DNA from 2 places in the Cobetia sp. SIMBA_158 genome. Region 1 is predicted to be linked to the other one. Evidence: riboswitches for the same ligand, from Rfam matches in the RefSeq annotation. Region 1 holds a riboswitch; the other holds the start of a gene.
The links. A riboswitch is a leader RNA that binds a small molecule or an ion and turns the genes downstream of it on or off. The one in region 1 is predicted to bind thiamine pyrophosphate.

Region 1 (7,335 bases):
CCACCACCTTGATTCCGAAAGCCCCGTCTACCTCAGGTAGACGGGGCTTTTTCGTGGCCTGACACATGACCTGATTCATGGTCTGGTGCCAGCAGGCGGCTCCGGCGGCCTCACCCCGGCGCCATCCTGCTGCAAGTGATTGTCAGCGATGGCTTTTCCGAAGACTTTTCTTCGCCTACCCCTTGCTATTCTCATCAGGTTCGGTAGTATTTCGCTCCGTGAGTCGGAGGGATGGCAGAGCGGTTGAATGCACCGGTCTTGAAAACCGGCGTAGGTTAATAGCCTACCCAGGGTTCGAATCCCTGTCCCTCCACCACCTTGAATTCCGAAAGCCCCGTCTACTTCAGGTAGGCGGGGCTTTTTCATTGTTGCCGCGCAGCGCCCATCGCCGCCACTTCGCTACCCTGCCTGAGCAGCGATGGCCAATGATGCGCCGGGCCGTCAGCGGACTTTCGGCTACAGTGAGCATCACTGCGCCAGACATTCCTTGCCGCAGAATGTGCGCTTGCCCCTCCCCCTTTAGACAAGTCGAGACACCATGCCATTTTCTGCCCTTGGTTTGAGCGATTCCATCGTCAAGGCCGTCACCGAGCAAGGCTACCAGACCCCGACTCCCATCCAGGAGAAGGCAATCCCCGTCGTGCTGGCCGGTGACAACCTGATCGCCGCCGCCCAGACGGGTACCGGCAAGACGGCAAGCTTCGTGCTGCCCATCCTGCAGACCCTGCAGCAGGCGCCCAAGGTACGCGCCAAGCGCGTACATGCCGTCATCCTGACGCCGACGCGGGAGCTGGCGATTCAGGTCGAAGACAACATCCAGCACTACTCCAGGTATCTGGAAGTCAGCTCCATGGCGATGTATGGCGGCGTGGAGATCGAACCCCAGCAACAGCGTCTGATCGAGGGCGTGGACATCCTGGTGGCGACGCCCGGCCGCCTGCTGGACATGCTGACCCGCCGCGCAATCCATCTCGACGAGACACGCACCCTCGTCATCGACGAAGCGGACCGCATGCTCGACATGGGCTTCATCGCCGACATCAACAAGATCGTCGAGAAACTGCCCAGGGAGCGCCAGAACCTGCTGTTCTCGGCCACGCTCTCGGCCCAGGTGCGTGTGCTCGCCAAGACCGCAGTGACGGACGCCGTCGAGATCATGGTCGCACCGGAGAACGTCACCGCGCCGGATATCAGCCAGTATCTGATCACGGTCGACAAGGAGTTCAAGTCTGCCCTTCTGAGCCATCTGATTCACGAGAAGCAGTGGCAGCAGGCGCTGATCTTCATCGAGACCAAGCGTGGCGCCGCCAAGCTGGTGAGTCAGCTGGAGAAGCGTGACATCGCCGCCGAGTCCTTCCACAGCGGTCGCAGCCAGGCAATGCGCGAGCAGCTGCTGGCCGACTTCAAGGCCGGCACCATCAAGTATCTCGTGGCCACTGGCGTTGCCGCGCGGGGCATCGACATCGATGACCTGCAACGCGTGGTCAACTACGACCTGCCGGACGCCGCCGAGGATTATGTCCACCGCATCGGGCGTACCGGTCGCGCCGGAGCCAGCGGTGAAGCCATCTCGCTGGTCTCGCGTGATGACTTCCGCAACTTGTGCGCCATCGAGCAGCATCTGGGCTATTTCGTGACACGCGAAGTCGTGGAAGGCTTTGCGCCCAAGCTCGCGGTACCGGCCTCGAACAGCGACTACGCCCCCAAGTCCGCAAGCAAGAGCCGTCGTCGCCAGCCCAACCGCCGCTGACACCTCTCAGGGCAAGCCTGATGCCCCCCTCGCGCAGACCTGATAACGCCCTGACACACGCACGCCCCCGGAGACAGGAATGTCATTCTCCGGGGGCGTGCTGGGTTGTATACCAAGCTTTGTTCGCAAATCTCTATGCGCAAACCTCTGTGCACAAAACTCTGCGCGCAGTGAATTGCGCTCAATTGATGGCGGCGATGCCCGGCCCACCCACGGGGCCCAGCTGGGTGTCACTGACGAAGCCATTGCCGCCGTCCTGCTTGGCGCGGAACAGATTGACGTCAGCCTTGGCGATCAGGCCTTCCAGGTCCTTGTCGCCGGACTGGCGCTGGGCGACACCGATCGACAGATTGACATCCAGACTGTTGAGGCCGTCATTGATGACAAACGGCAATGCCGAGGCGCCCTTGCACAGGCGCTCTGCCACCTGATCGACGCGCTCGCCATGCAGCCCCGGGCATAACAGCACGAACTCCTCGCCGCCATAGCGCCCGACCAGGTCCTCCCCGCGCAGGATGCTGCGCATGCGCCGCACCAGCTCCTTGAGCACCTGATCGCCGGCCTGGCGACCCCAGGTCTCGTTGATCAGCGCCAGATGGTCGACATCCACCATCATCACGCTCAGCGCCCCGTTGTTGATCAACATGCCACGCCCGCTGTCGACCAGCTCGGCGCGACTCAGGGCGCCGGTCAGCGCATCGAAGCGCCCTCCCGTCTCGAAACGCTGCTGCAGGCGCTCCACCGACCAGCCCATCTGCACCAGCACCAGCGTGAAGAAGATGGTCAAGACGCCCAGATTGATGATGCGAAATGCCAGCATCCAGCCGGCGGGCAGCGGATTGGTCGGCCCTTCCAGCATCAGGATGATGTAGGCCAGCAGCGGCATGCTCAGGCAGGCGGCGCACAGAAGAACGCGCCGCATGAACGACATGCGGATCGAGTAGATGCACAGCAAGGCGCCGAAGTAGAAGTAGTCGAACCCGGCCTCCGAGCCGAAATAGCGCAACGAGAAACTGATCTGCGCGCAGGTGCCCAGCGCCATCAGCGTGGCCGCCAGGGCTTCACGGCGAGCACGGTGCAGCTGCAGGCAGACCAGATCGACGATCAGCATCGCCAGATTCAGCGCCAGAATGCCCATCTCGCCCAGCCATAACAGCAGGATGGCGTAGAGCAGATGGCAGCTGACCGCCAGCACGTAGACCACGTTGAAGGTGGCATGAAAGGTCTTCTCATCCGCCGTGAGTCCGGGCGGGAATTGCTCGAATCGTCGCAGAAAGCCCGCGAGATGAGGATGTGGGCTGGCCATGTAGTCACCTCCTTGTCGCTGGCCACAATCGGTGGCCAGGCGCTGTCACGGACAAATTGGCCTGACATCAACAGAATACGATATTGATGAGTCCAAACACGACGCCCCCATTACACGCAGTGCAATGGGGGCGTCGTAGTGTGTGAAGCGTAGGCGCAGGTCCTGACACAGATTCAGGCTCAGTGCAGTCGCAGGCCGACCTTGGTGATGCGATTGCCTTCCACCTCGTTCACCACCCAGTGGATGCCATGCCAGTCGACATCGTCGCCGACCACCGGCACCCCGCCGACTCGCCGGGTAATGAATTCGGCGATGGTCAGGTGGTGCTCGCCCTGGGAGAGCGTCAAGCCGTAGACATCGGCGATATCCTGCATGTTGGCATCGCCTTCCAGCGTGAAGGTCCCGAAGAAGGCACGTTGCTCGTGCTGCAGACTCTCGCCATTGAACATGCGATTGAGGCTCGGCACATCACACGAGCGCCCCACCACGCACAGCACATCCTGCTGATGCAGACAGGTGCTGCCCTTGGGGTGGATCAACACCTTGTTGCGGAACAGCGCCCCGACCTTGGCCCCCGACGGGAAGCGCAGCATGCGCAGCGCCACGCCTTCCAGCGCCGTGTTGTCGACGCGATAGACCAGCATCTCGTAGTCATTGACCGGCATGATACCGAGCAGGTTGCGGCGACTGGGCTGTGCGCCCGGCGGCACCACCACCCGCAGCTTGCGGGCCATCGGCGCCAGCGACGAGCCCTGCACCAGCAGCGAGATGATGACCACGAAGAAGGCGACATTGAAGTAGAGACCGGCATTCTCGACCCCGGTGATCACCGGGAAGATCGCCAGCACGATCGGCACCGCCCCTCGCAACCCGACCCAGCTGATGAACCACAACTCACGCCAGCGGAAGCGGAAGAACGGCTTGAGACACAGGATGACCGCCAGCGGGCGCACCACCAGAATCAGCGCCACGCTGAGGATGGCGGCCGGCAGCGCGAACTGCAGCATGGTCGAGGGCGAGACCAGAAGGCCCAGCATCAGGAACAGCACGATCTGCGAGAGGTGCGCCAGGCCATCATGCACCGGCAGGATGTGCTCCAGATGCCGGCCGGGGTGATTGCCGATCATCAGACCGCACAGATAGATGGCGAGGAAACCGCTGCCGCCCATCTCGTTGGTGGTGGCAAACAGGCTCAGGCCCAGCGCCAGCGCCAGCAGCGAATAGAGGCCGGGCGCGAGGTCCAGATAGCGCATCAGACGGGCGATCAGCCAGCCACCGGCGATCCCCATGGCGGCGCCGACACCGAACTGCAGCAGGAAGCTCATGATGCCCGACGCGACGCCGGAGAGCTGACCGGTCAGGATCTCGGCCAGCGTGATGGTCAGGAAGATCGCCATCGGGTCGTTGGTGCCAGACTCGATTTCCAGCGTCGCACCGACACGCTCATTGAGGTGGACACCCTGGCCGCCCAGCAGCGAGAAGACCGCCGCGGCATCGGTGGAGCCGACGATGGCCCCGACCAGCAGGCCTTCGATCAGGGTGAGGTCAAACAGCCACATGGCCAGAAGGCCCACCAGGCCGCTGGTCATGAAGACCCCGACGGTGGCCAGCACCAGTGCCGGTTTCAGGCCGGCACGAAACGTGGACAGCCGCGTGCGCAGGCCGCCGTCGAGCAGGATGAGCGCCAGCGCCAGGTTGCCGATCATGTAAGCGGATGAGGCATCGTCGAACTGGATGCCCAGCACGCCATCTTCACCCGCCAGCATGCCAAGGCCGAGGAACAGCAGTAGCAGCGGCATGCCAAGACGCGCCGAGACGCGGCTGGCCAACACGCTCAAGGCGATCAGCGTGCCTGCCAGCAAGAAATAATAATTCAGGTTCTCTACCACGAGTGCTCCCCCGCCAAGCCCTACATCAGATCTCGAGTGACGTCCACGACGACTCACCCACAGTATTCCATGTCAGCGATGGGGCTGCAGAGAAATTTCACACCTTTCATGTACTTGCAGCGTGCAGCACGCGGATTTCACGCCAGGCTGCGCGGCGAGACCCAGGCTGGGGCTGCCGCAAGCTCAGCATAGGACCGCGGACCGAAGGCCTCCATCGCCCACAGCAGCGCACGACACAGCTCACGCTGGCCATCGAGATCGATCATGCGCCCATGGCGCGAATAGCCCTTCATGAAGGCCTGACGCTGCTCCGGCGTTTCCAGCAGCAACTCCACCAGCGCCCAGTCGAACTCGATCGGTGCCCACACCAGCGCTTCCCAATCGCTCCATACCCAGCCAGTGGCGGCGCACAGATATTGATCGGCGCGCATGTCCGGCAGACACCACACCGCGCGAGTCGGTGCCGGGAAGGTGCGCTTGAGCAGCGCGCCAAGCTCCGCGCGACGCGGGTGATGGGCGAGAAAGCGCGTGACGCGGGTATTCCAGTGCAATAGCGGCATCGGCTGCGCCAGCGGCTGACCGAAGCCCGACACCGTATCCTGATGCAGGCGACCGAGCTGGTCGCCCAGCAGCTCACAGAAGGTGATGCTGAGATCACTCGGCTGCCCGCTGGACCACGGCAGGTGCCAGATGGGCGCGCCATCGAGGCGCCCGAGAAAGGTCAGGGGCAGTGGCGGAATCGGCAGACGCGCGGGCAAGGCGCCCGCCAGTCGCGTCAGCCCCTCCGGCGTCGCCCAGCGATCGGCGCCGAAGACCCCGCGCATGGCGCGCCAGAAGGGGTCATGGTCTGGGCCGGTGCGCGCCAGCTTGATGAGGCCGGGCGTGCCGCCACGCTGGCGCCATAGCCAGTTGGCGCTATCCGGCCAGGCGAGTGCCAACGGCTCGAGCGGTTGACCCAGATAGGTCGAGAGCCGGCGGGTCAGTGACTCCTCGGGCCAGCCCCTGGGCACGGGGCGCGGCTCGCCCATGGCCTCAGCCGTGCTCGGCCGCCGTGGGGGAACGGGATAACTGGAACAGGTCGAGAGATCCGGTGTGTCGGGCATGATGATCTCCTTGGGCTACACGTCTTGTTACAGTAATCCTCAGCATACCCAAGGCGTGGCACATCGGCATAGTCCGTTTCGCACGCCACCTCTGCTCTGCCCACCTGACCCGCCCCCTGACCCGCGTCGGACAAGACACCGGCAAGACAGTGACGTTACACTGTCGGCCTGGATGGGGGTGCCCGAGGATGGGCTGAGAGCCGCAGCGATACGTCGCGCGACAACCCCTGGAACCTGATCCGGTTGATACCGGCGGAGGGAATCCCCGACGCGTGCCCTGCATGGCGCGTCACCTGCTTCCTCCTGCCGGCACGCCGCCTGACCACGGAATTGCCTGTGTCGCTGGGACTCACCCTCAACAACGCACGAATCGATTACGCCGGCCACACGCTGTTCCGCGATATTTCCGCGCGTCTGGAGGCCGGTAGCTGGACGGCACTGCTGGGGCGCTCCGGCTGCGGCAAGAGTTCGCTGCTGCGCCTGCTGGCCGGTCTGGAAATGTCAGACCTCCACCAGCTCGACCTCGTCACCGATGACGGTCAGCCGCTGACCGACCGCGTGGCCTGGATGGCGCAGCAGGACCTGCTGCTGCCGTGGCGGCGCGTCATCGACAACCTGTGGCTGGGCGATGACCTGCGCCGGCGGCCGCGCAATCGCGAACTCGCTCATGAACTGCTGGCCGCGGTCGGGCTTGAGGGCCGTGAGCAGGCCTGGCCGGACGCCCTCTCCGGCGGTCAGCGCCAGCGCGTCGCCCTCGCCCGCACGCTCTACCAGCAGGCGCCGGTCGTGATGATGGACGAGCCGTTCTCGGCGGTGGATGCCATCACCCGTCTGGAGCTGCATGATCTGGCCAGCCGCCTGCTCAAGGGCCGCACCGTCCTGATGGTGACCCATGATCCGCTTGAGGCATTGCGCCTCGCCGATCAGCTGCTGGTGCTGCGCCCCTCGAGCCTCCCGGGCCACGGCGCCGAGCTGGAACGCCTGCCAGGGCTTGGCGCCGCACGCCCGGTGCCGCTGGATGACCCGGCCCTGCCACCGGCGCAGGCGCAACTGATAGCCCGCCTGCGTGATAGCGAGGAGGCCGCATGAAACGTCTGCACGCCATGCGTCACCTCGTCATCAGCGCGCTGCTCCTGCTGGGGCTTTGGCAGCTGATCATTGCCGTTACCGCCGTACCGCCCTACATTCTGCCCACGCCGCAGGCCGTGCTCGAGGTGCTGATCCAGAAGGCGCCGTTGCTGGCCCATCACGCTGGCGTCACCATCAGCGAGATACTGGCCGGGCTGG
Region 2 (7,335 bases), on a different contig from region 1:
CTTTTCCCCTGCTCCTGTTCCGGTACTGGCCACGCTTGCGCCAGAGACCTGCCGCCCCATCACGGGTCGTCAGCACGCTCACCGAGGGATGCGTCATGCCTAGTTTCAACGACCTGACCAGTGCCTGCGCCGAGGAATGGCGTGACTATCTCGAGCACGACTTCGTTCGCCAGCTGGGCGAAGGTCATCTGCCGGAGGAGTCCTTCCGCCATTACCTGCAGCAGGACTACCTGTTCCTGATCCACTTCGCACGCGCCTGGGCGCTGGCCGCCTACAAGAGCCGCACCCTCGCGGAGCTGCGTCAGGCCACGGCCAGTCTCGACACCATCCTCAATACCGAGCTCGATCTGCATATCGGCTACTGCAGCGAGTGGGGCATCAGCGAGGATGACCTGAGCGAGCTGCCGGAATCCCGCGCCACCCTGGCCTATACCCGTTACGTGCTCGATTGCGGCCAACGCGGCGACCTGCTCGACCTGCACGTGGCGCTCGCGCCCTGCCTGATCGGCTACGGCGAGATCGCCGAGTGGCTGCTCGATCAGGACACCACCGAGATCGAGAACAACCCGTACGCGGACTGGATCGCGATGTACTCAAGCGATGACTTCAAGGAAGCCGTCGAAGCCGAGCGTGAATGGCTGGATGCGCGGCTCTCGGAGGTCTCGGAGCGTCGATTGGGTGAACTGGTCGATGTCTTCCGGGACGCCACGCGACTCGAGATCGACTTCTGGCAGATGGGCCTCGATCGCGCTTGAGTCATGACAGACTGACGTCCCGGCACTCGCCATGAGCCGCTCGGGATGACGCCATCCCCATGGATGGCACGACTGACAGGCCAACAGAGCCTGGATGCGAGAATGCTCCCCGTGGCAAGCCTGACGCTTCGGGCAACACCCTCTCGCATTGAAATCTGCACACGCTTGACGGGGTGCCGGTGGAACCGGCTGAGATCCTGCATGCATGCTTCGCCGCCCTGACGCGCGAGCTTGCCAGCAAGGGGTCCCGTGGAACCTGAACCGGTTAGGACCGGCGTAGGAATCAAGCTGATGGCCAGCCGCTACGCGCGGCCGCCTCGCTCCCGGGCCACCTGCTGGCAAGGAGTCGGCGACGACCATCCTCTCCCTGCGCACGGTCTTCCCATGATGACGTCAGCCGTGACGTCGCCCTTTGAGGAGACCTGCATGAGCACTGCCCCGACGACACAAGACCCGCAAGCCACCAACGCCGCCGAGTCACCGCTCGCCTCGCAGCCTGATGCTGCCCCCAAGGCACGCGCGCGTGCCGGTCGCAAGGATGGCAGCCGCCACCTCGCCAGCGAAGCACAAGTCGACGCCGCCGCCATCGCGCCGCTCAGCGGCTCGCGCAAGATCTATATCGAAGGCTCCCGTCCGGACATCCGCGTGCCCATGCGCGAGATCGGCTGCTCGCCGACCCAGACCTCCAGCGGCTTGGAAGAGAACCCGCCGATCGTCGTCTACGATACCTCCGGCCCCTACACCGATCCGGCGGTCGAGATCGACATCCGCCGGGGTCTGGCGCCGCTGCGCGAGAAGTGGATCGAGGAACGCGGTGATACCGAACAGCTCAATCAGCTGAGCAGTGAATATGGCCGCGTGCGCCAGGCCGACCTGCGCCTGTCGTCACTGCGCTTCGAGCTGGACCACCGCCCGCGTCGCGCCCTGCCGGGCAAGAATGTCACCCAGCTGCACTACGCGCGTCAGGGCATCATCACCCCCGAGATGGAATACATCGCGATTCGCGAGAACCAGCGTCGTATCGCGCTGCGTGAGGAATATCAGGGCAGCGAATCCGTCGAGAGCATTCTGGGCCACCAGCACCCGGGCCACAGCTTCGGCGCCAACCTGCCCGACGAGATCACCGCCGAATTCGTGCGTGAGGAAGTCGCCCGCGGCCGCGCCATCATTCCCGCCAATATCAATCACCCGGAAAGCGAGCCGATGATCATCGGCCGCAACTTCCTGGTGAAGGTCAACGGCAACCTGGGCAACTCGGCGGTCACCTCCTCCATCGAGGAAGAGGTCGACAAGATGACCTGGGCGATCCGCTGGGGTTCCGACACCGTGATGGATCTCTCGACCGGCGCCAACATCCACGAGACCCGTGAATGGATTCTGCGCAATTCTCCCGTGCCCATCGGCACGGTGCCGATCTATCAGGCGCTGGAGAAGGTCGATGGCGTGGCCGAGAACCTCGACTGGGAGATCTTCCGCGACACGCTGATCGAGCAGGCCGAGCAAGGCGTCGACTACTTCACCATCCACGCCGGCGTCCTGCTGCGCTATGTGCCGCTGACCGCCAGCCGCGTGACCGGCATCGTCTCGCGCGGCGGCTCGATCATGGCCAAGTGGTGTCTGGCGCATCACGAGGAAAGCTTCCTCTATCGCCACTTCGAGGACATCTGCGAGATCTGCAAGGCCTACGACATCAGTCTGTCACTGGGCGATGGCCTGCGCCCGGGCTCGGTGGCCGATGCCAATGACGCCGCCCAGTTCGGTGAGCTCGAGACGCTCGGCGAGTTGACGAAGATCGCCTGGCAGCACGATGTCCAGGTCATGATCGAGGGCCCGGGTCACGTGCCGATGCACCTGATCAAGGAGAACATGGACAAGCAGCTCAGCGAGTGTGACGAGGCGCCCTTCTACACCCTCGGCCCGCTGACCACCGACATCGCCCCGGGCTACGACCACATCACCTCCGGCATCGGGGCCGCGATGATCGGCTGGTTCGGCTGCGCCATGCTCTGCTACGTGACCCCCAAGGAGCACCTGGGCCTGCCCAACAAGGACGACGTCAAGACCGGTATCATCACCTACAAGATCGCCGCGCATGCCGCCGATCTGGCCAAGGGCCACCCGGGCGCGCAACGCCGTGACAATGCGCTCTCCAAGGCACGCTTCGAGTTCCGCTGGGAAGACCAGTTCAATCTGGGCCTGGACCCGGACACCGCGCGCAGCTTCCACGACGAGACGCTGCCCAAGGACTCGGCCAAGGTCGCCCACTTCTGCTCCATGTGCGGGCCGAAGTTCTGCTCGATGAAGATCACCCAGGAAGTGCGTGATTACGCCAATGAGCATGGCCTGACCGGCGATGCCGACAGCGTGATGACCGGCATGCAGGAGCAGGCCGACAAGTTCAAGCGTGAAGGCAGCCAGCTCTATCAGGAGGTCTAGCCAAGCGCCTGACGTACAGGAAGGCTGACTTTCCGAGCGACACAAAAAACGCCCCGACCAGTGATGGTCGGGGCGTTTTCGTCACATCCTGCCAGGGGCTCATGACATCTCATGAGCGTGACAGAAGGCTCACGTGCGGCTGGTGACTTCCAGCAGGTGATAACCGAACTGGGTCTTCACCGGGCCCTGCACCGTGTTGATCGGGGCGCTGAACACGACTTCGTCGAATTCCTTGACCATCATGCCCGGGCCGAAGGCGCCCAGGTCGCCGCCACTGCGGCCGGACGGGCAGGAGGAGTGCTCGCGAGCGGCATCAGCGAAATCGCGGCCGTTCTCGATTTCGGTCTTGAGAGCTGCACACTGTTCTTCGCTGGAAACGAGAATATGACGCGCTGTGGCCTGTGCCATGTCTATCACCTGTCACTGATCGAATAAATGCTGCCGGCAATCACCAGCGGCGTGGCAGGTCATTGTGGCCCAAGGCAGCGCTCGCCGCTAGCGTCGCGCGCCTCCCCACCTGCTCAGCGATGCTCCAGACACGCGAACGCCCACCCGGAAGACCGAGTGGGCGTTGGGGACGCTCGCCTGAGAGCGTCGGCAGCAGTCGCTTACTTGGCGACTTTCTGCATGGCCTCGGAGGCGGACTTGGCGTTGCTTTCTGCCAGTTCCTGACCTTTCTTGGCGTATTCCTGGTTCAGCTCGACCACTTTCTGGGTGTCGTTCTGCAGCTTCTCGCCCAGAGTCTTGACGGTTTCCTGCTGCTCCTTGACGAAGTTCTTCAGACCTTCGCTGTCCTTGATCTCGAGCATGGAACGCGCCTGGGTCAGGGAAGCATCAGCATAGGACTTGGTCAGTTCCATCTGTGCGCCGATCAGCTTCTCGCTGTAATCGATGCTCAGGGCGCTGAACGCACGCAGCGGAGACAGGAACATATCGTCGAACTGCTGAGCGGACTTCTCGAAGTTGGCATTGAACATGTAGGCACCCTCCAGGGTATTGGCATCACGCTGAAATGAACCGGAGCGTTGCTCCGTTCGGTTATCAGGACTGAACCGGGCTGGTGCACCGTAGTGACCGAGCCATCATTATCAAGCCGTCACTATCAAGCCGTCGCGGTCAGATAGTGCTATCGACCAGGTTCCATCCTCGCTGCAACGCAGCATAAGACAGTCTTTGTTGCACTGCAACATCAAAAACATCGCAACGACTGGTCTGTACGCCATGGTTGATGCAGTTGCTTGATTGCACTGGAGAAAAACAATCAGAAGTCGAAAAGAAAATTGACGCCTTGGGGCCCCGTCACGCCCTGCACCACGCCCTGGAACGCCAGACTGGCCAAAGTGCTGGGCCAAAGTGCTGGGACATAGGGCTGAGAGGATAGAGGGCTAGGACAGAGGGCTGAGACAGAAGCCTGAAGCTGAAAGGCTGAACTTGAGGAGAGCGCCGTGCTGCTGCCTCACTGGCATGAGGCGTCGCGACAGCGTTTGCAGAGCAGGCGCCCGCCCAGCGTGCGTGCCTGATCTGCCTGGCGACAGAAGTCGACACTCTGGGTGGAAAGCCATCGCCGACAGCCCTGACAGCGCGGCAAGCCTTCCTCATCCTGCGACTGGGCGGAAGACGCGCCCTGATGATTGTCGGCCGCAGCACCCGGCTGCTCGCCTGCCGCCTGCGGGCTCGCGGGGTCTTCCTGGCTGCCCTGATCCGGGGCCTGGTGCTCGGGCTGCCAATGCGCGGCCTGCAGCCCTCGTCCCCCAAAACCGCACTGCCGTTTCAGGGCAGCCGTAGATGTCACGCCACGCTGGACCGCCAGCGTCGTGTCATCCGACGCCCCTTCCATGTCATCGGACTCTGCCGCCATGGCAGCGCTATCGCCTGAGGCCCGCGCCAGTTCTTCAGGCGATAGCGGCGGTTGCCATAGATAGGCCAGCGGGGATACCTGAGTGGCAGCGTCGCCATCCGTCGCGCGCGTGCCAGCGGCCAGGCCCAGCTCCGCCACCCAATCCGTATTGGGGGCCACATGCTGGGTCGCGATGGCGCGCCCCAGCTGGCGCAGGCGGCGCTGATCGAGGCGGTGGGTAAAACTGCGCAGCCGTGTCACGTATGCGGTCTTGCCGCTCACCTGCAGGCACTGACGCTTGAGGTGCGCGAAGGACAGCAGCGCACGACTGTCCACGATATCTTCCGGCGGCCGACTGACCTGAGCCGCATCGGCCACCACGATGCGATAGCGCAATTGTGGCTGCAGGGTCATCCCCAGGCGCACAGGCAACAACGAGGAGGCCTCCAGCCATTGCACGATGGTGCGGCTACGCTCAGGGATCGTCTGCAAGGGACACGGCGTCACGGCATGTGCCATGACGCCATCTTCGCCTGAGGGTGTCTCGCCACCCTCAGAGACTCGTCCGCTATGGGCCAACAGCTCACCGAAGGGAGTGATCGAGAGCGTCAGATCAAAACAGGAGGCATCCAGCACCCAGACCTGCATGAGGCTGTTGATCAGCAGGTGATCGATCTCGATCACGCCCTCTGCCTGCGCCAGCCGCACATCATGCAGCACCACCCAATCATCCCGCGTCCCCAACAAGGCATCCAGCTGGCTTGCCAGCGCACGGCGACGCGCCTGACGGGCACGTATCGCACGCAGGGCCTCCAGCACCTTGTGGCGCTCGGGCGCGGCAAGCGCAGCATCCTGCGCCAGCACCTCGAGCACCAGCAGGTCATATTCCCGTGAATCGCAGTCCTTGATCAGCATGGGCGCCTCTGGATTAGAGCATTCATATATAACTCAGTGTAGTGCTCTATTCGCAATCTTTCTTGCCTCTGACTCCGCGGGAGAATCCGCCAGCGGATAGCGGATTGCAGTGACGAAGTCTGAGGGTCATCACTCCTGCGCTGGCTGGGGCGCGGCCTCCCGGTAAGGCAGCATTGCCGTCACCTGCTGACGCGCCTTGCTGAGCCAGCGCGCCTCCTCCTCGACCGCCTCTGCCACCGCCTCCTGAAGCCCGGGATGCATCAGCCAATGCAGCGACCCGGTGGCATACGCCGCGAAACCGCGGCTGATCTTGTGCTCACCCTGAGTGCCGGGATCGAAGCGCTTGAGCCCTCGCTGCAGGCAGAATTCAAGCCCCTGGTAATAGCAGACCTCGAAGTGCAGGCAATCGGCATGCACTTCGCTGCCCCACCAACGACCATACAGGCAATCACTGCCGATCAGACACAAGGCTGCCGCCACCGGCGCGCCCTGCTCATCACGCGCCTGCACCAGCAGCAACCGCTCGGGCATGCTGCGCCTGAGCTGCTGGAAGAAATCGAGCGGCAGATAAGGGCGCTGGCCGCGCTCGAGATAGGTCATGCAGTAGCAGCGGTAGAAGGCCTCGATGTCGTCAGGGCCGATCTGCGCCCCCTCGAGCTTGGCCAGCGTGAAGCCTTGCTCGGCGACCTTGCGCCGCTCGCGACGGATCTCCTTGCGCCGTTTGGAGCGCAGACTCTCAAGCCAGGTGGCAAAGTCCGGCTCGCCGCGTGACTGCCAGTGATATTGCATCCCGGGACGCGAAATCAGCTCCGGAATCGCCGCCTGCCAGTCTTGCCGCTCCTCTGCCGAGACAAACAGCAGATGAAACCCGCTGTGCTCATAACGACGCAGCGCGCTACCCGGCTCAGCCGCGGGTGCGATGCCAGCCTTGAGATGCGGCCATAACCACTCAAGCAAGGCACGCCGGGCTGCGGGCGACGTCAACTGTGGCGAGGTGACAAGTCGTGGGCCATCGCTGGGAGTGAACGGCACGGCAGTCAACTGCTTGGGATAATAGCGCCCACCGGCCTGCTCCAGGGCCTCCGCCCACTGCTGGTCGAACACATATTCGCCACGCGAGTGCAGCTTGAGATAGCGCAGCAGCCCCGCCAGCAAGCGACCGTCGGCGTCTCGCACCACCAGATGGGCAGGATGCCAACCACTGGCGGCGCTGGCCGCACCGCAGCTTTCCAGCGCGCTCAGATAGGCATGCTGCAGAAAGGGATAGTCATCGCCTGCCAGCGCATTCCATTCACTGGCGGTGAGGACGTCGAGGGAATCCAGCACCTCCAGGCGCCAGCCCTGCTTCTGTGCGGCATCTGCGGCGCTCGCAGCCTGCTGCTGGCCTGTTGC

Region 2: it holds a riboswitch for thiamine pyrophosphate, as region 1 does, so the genes downstream of both, thiC (phosphomethylpyrimidine synthase ThiC) here and R2R70_RS03625 (ABC transporter ATP-binding protein) in region 1, are expected to answer to the same signal.

Annotation. Positions count from the first base shown of each region.
Region 1 is NZ_JAWJYL010000001.1:796,246-803,580, reverse strand. It holds tRNA gene R2R70_RS03655 (tRNA-Ser) at 1-6, shown strand, start outside; tRNA gene R2R70_RS03650 (tRNA-Ser) at 226-316, shown strand; gene R2R70_RS03645 (DEAD/DEAH box helicase) at 539-1,750, shown strand; gene R2R70_RS03640 (GGDEF domain-containing protein) at 1,932-3,056, opposite strand; gene R2R70_RS03635 (potassium/proton antiporter) at 3,236-4,945, opposite strand; gene R2R70_RS03630 (hypothetical protein) at 5,083-6,048, opposite strand; TPP riboswitch at 6,213-6,326, shown strand; gene R2R70_RS03625 (ABC transporter ATP-binding protein) at 6,385-7,137, shown strand; gene R2R70_RS03620 (ABC transporter permease) at 7,134-7,335, shown strand, end outside.
Region 2 is NZ_JAWJYL010000004.1:183,770-191,104, forward strand. It holds gene tenA (thiaminase II) at 96-755, shown strand; TPP riboswitch at 915-1,055, shown strand; gene thiC (phosphomethylpyrimidine synthase ThiC) at 1,182-3,191, shown strand; gene R2R70_RS08570 (peptidylprolyl isomerase) at 3,321-3,599, opposite strand; gene R2R70_RS08575 (phasin family protein) at 3,800-4,168, opposite strand; gene R2R70_RS08580 (nuclease-related domain-containing protein) at 4,648-5,943, opposite strand; gene R2R70_RS08585 (GNAT family N-acetyltransferase) at 6,073-7,335, opposite strand, start outside.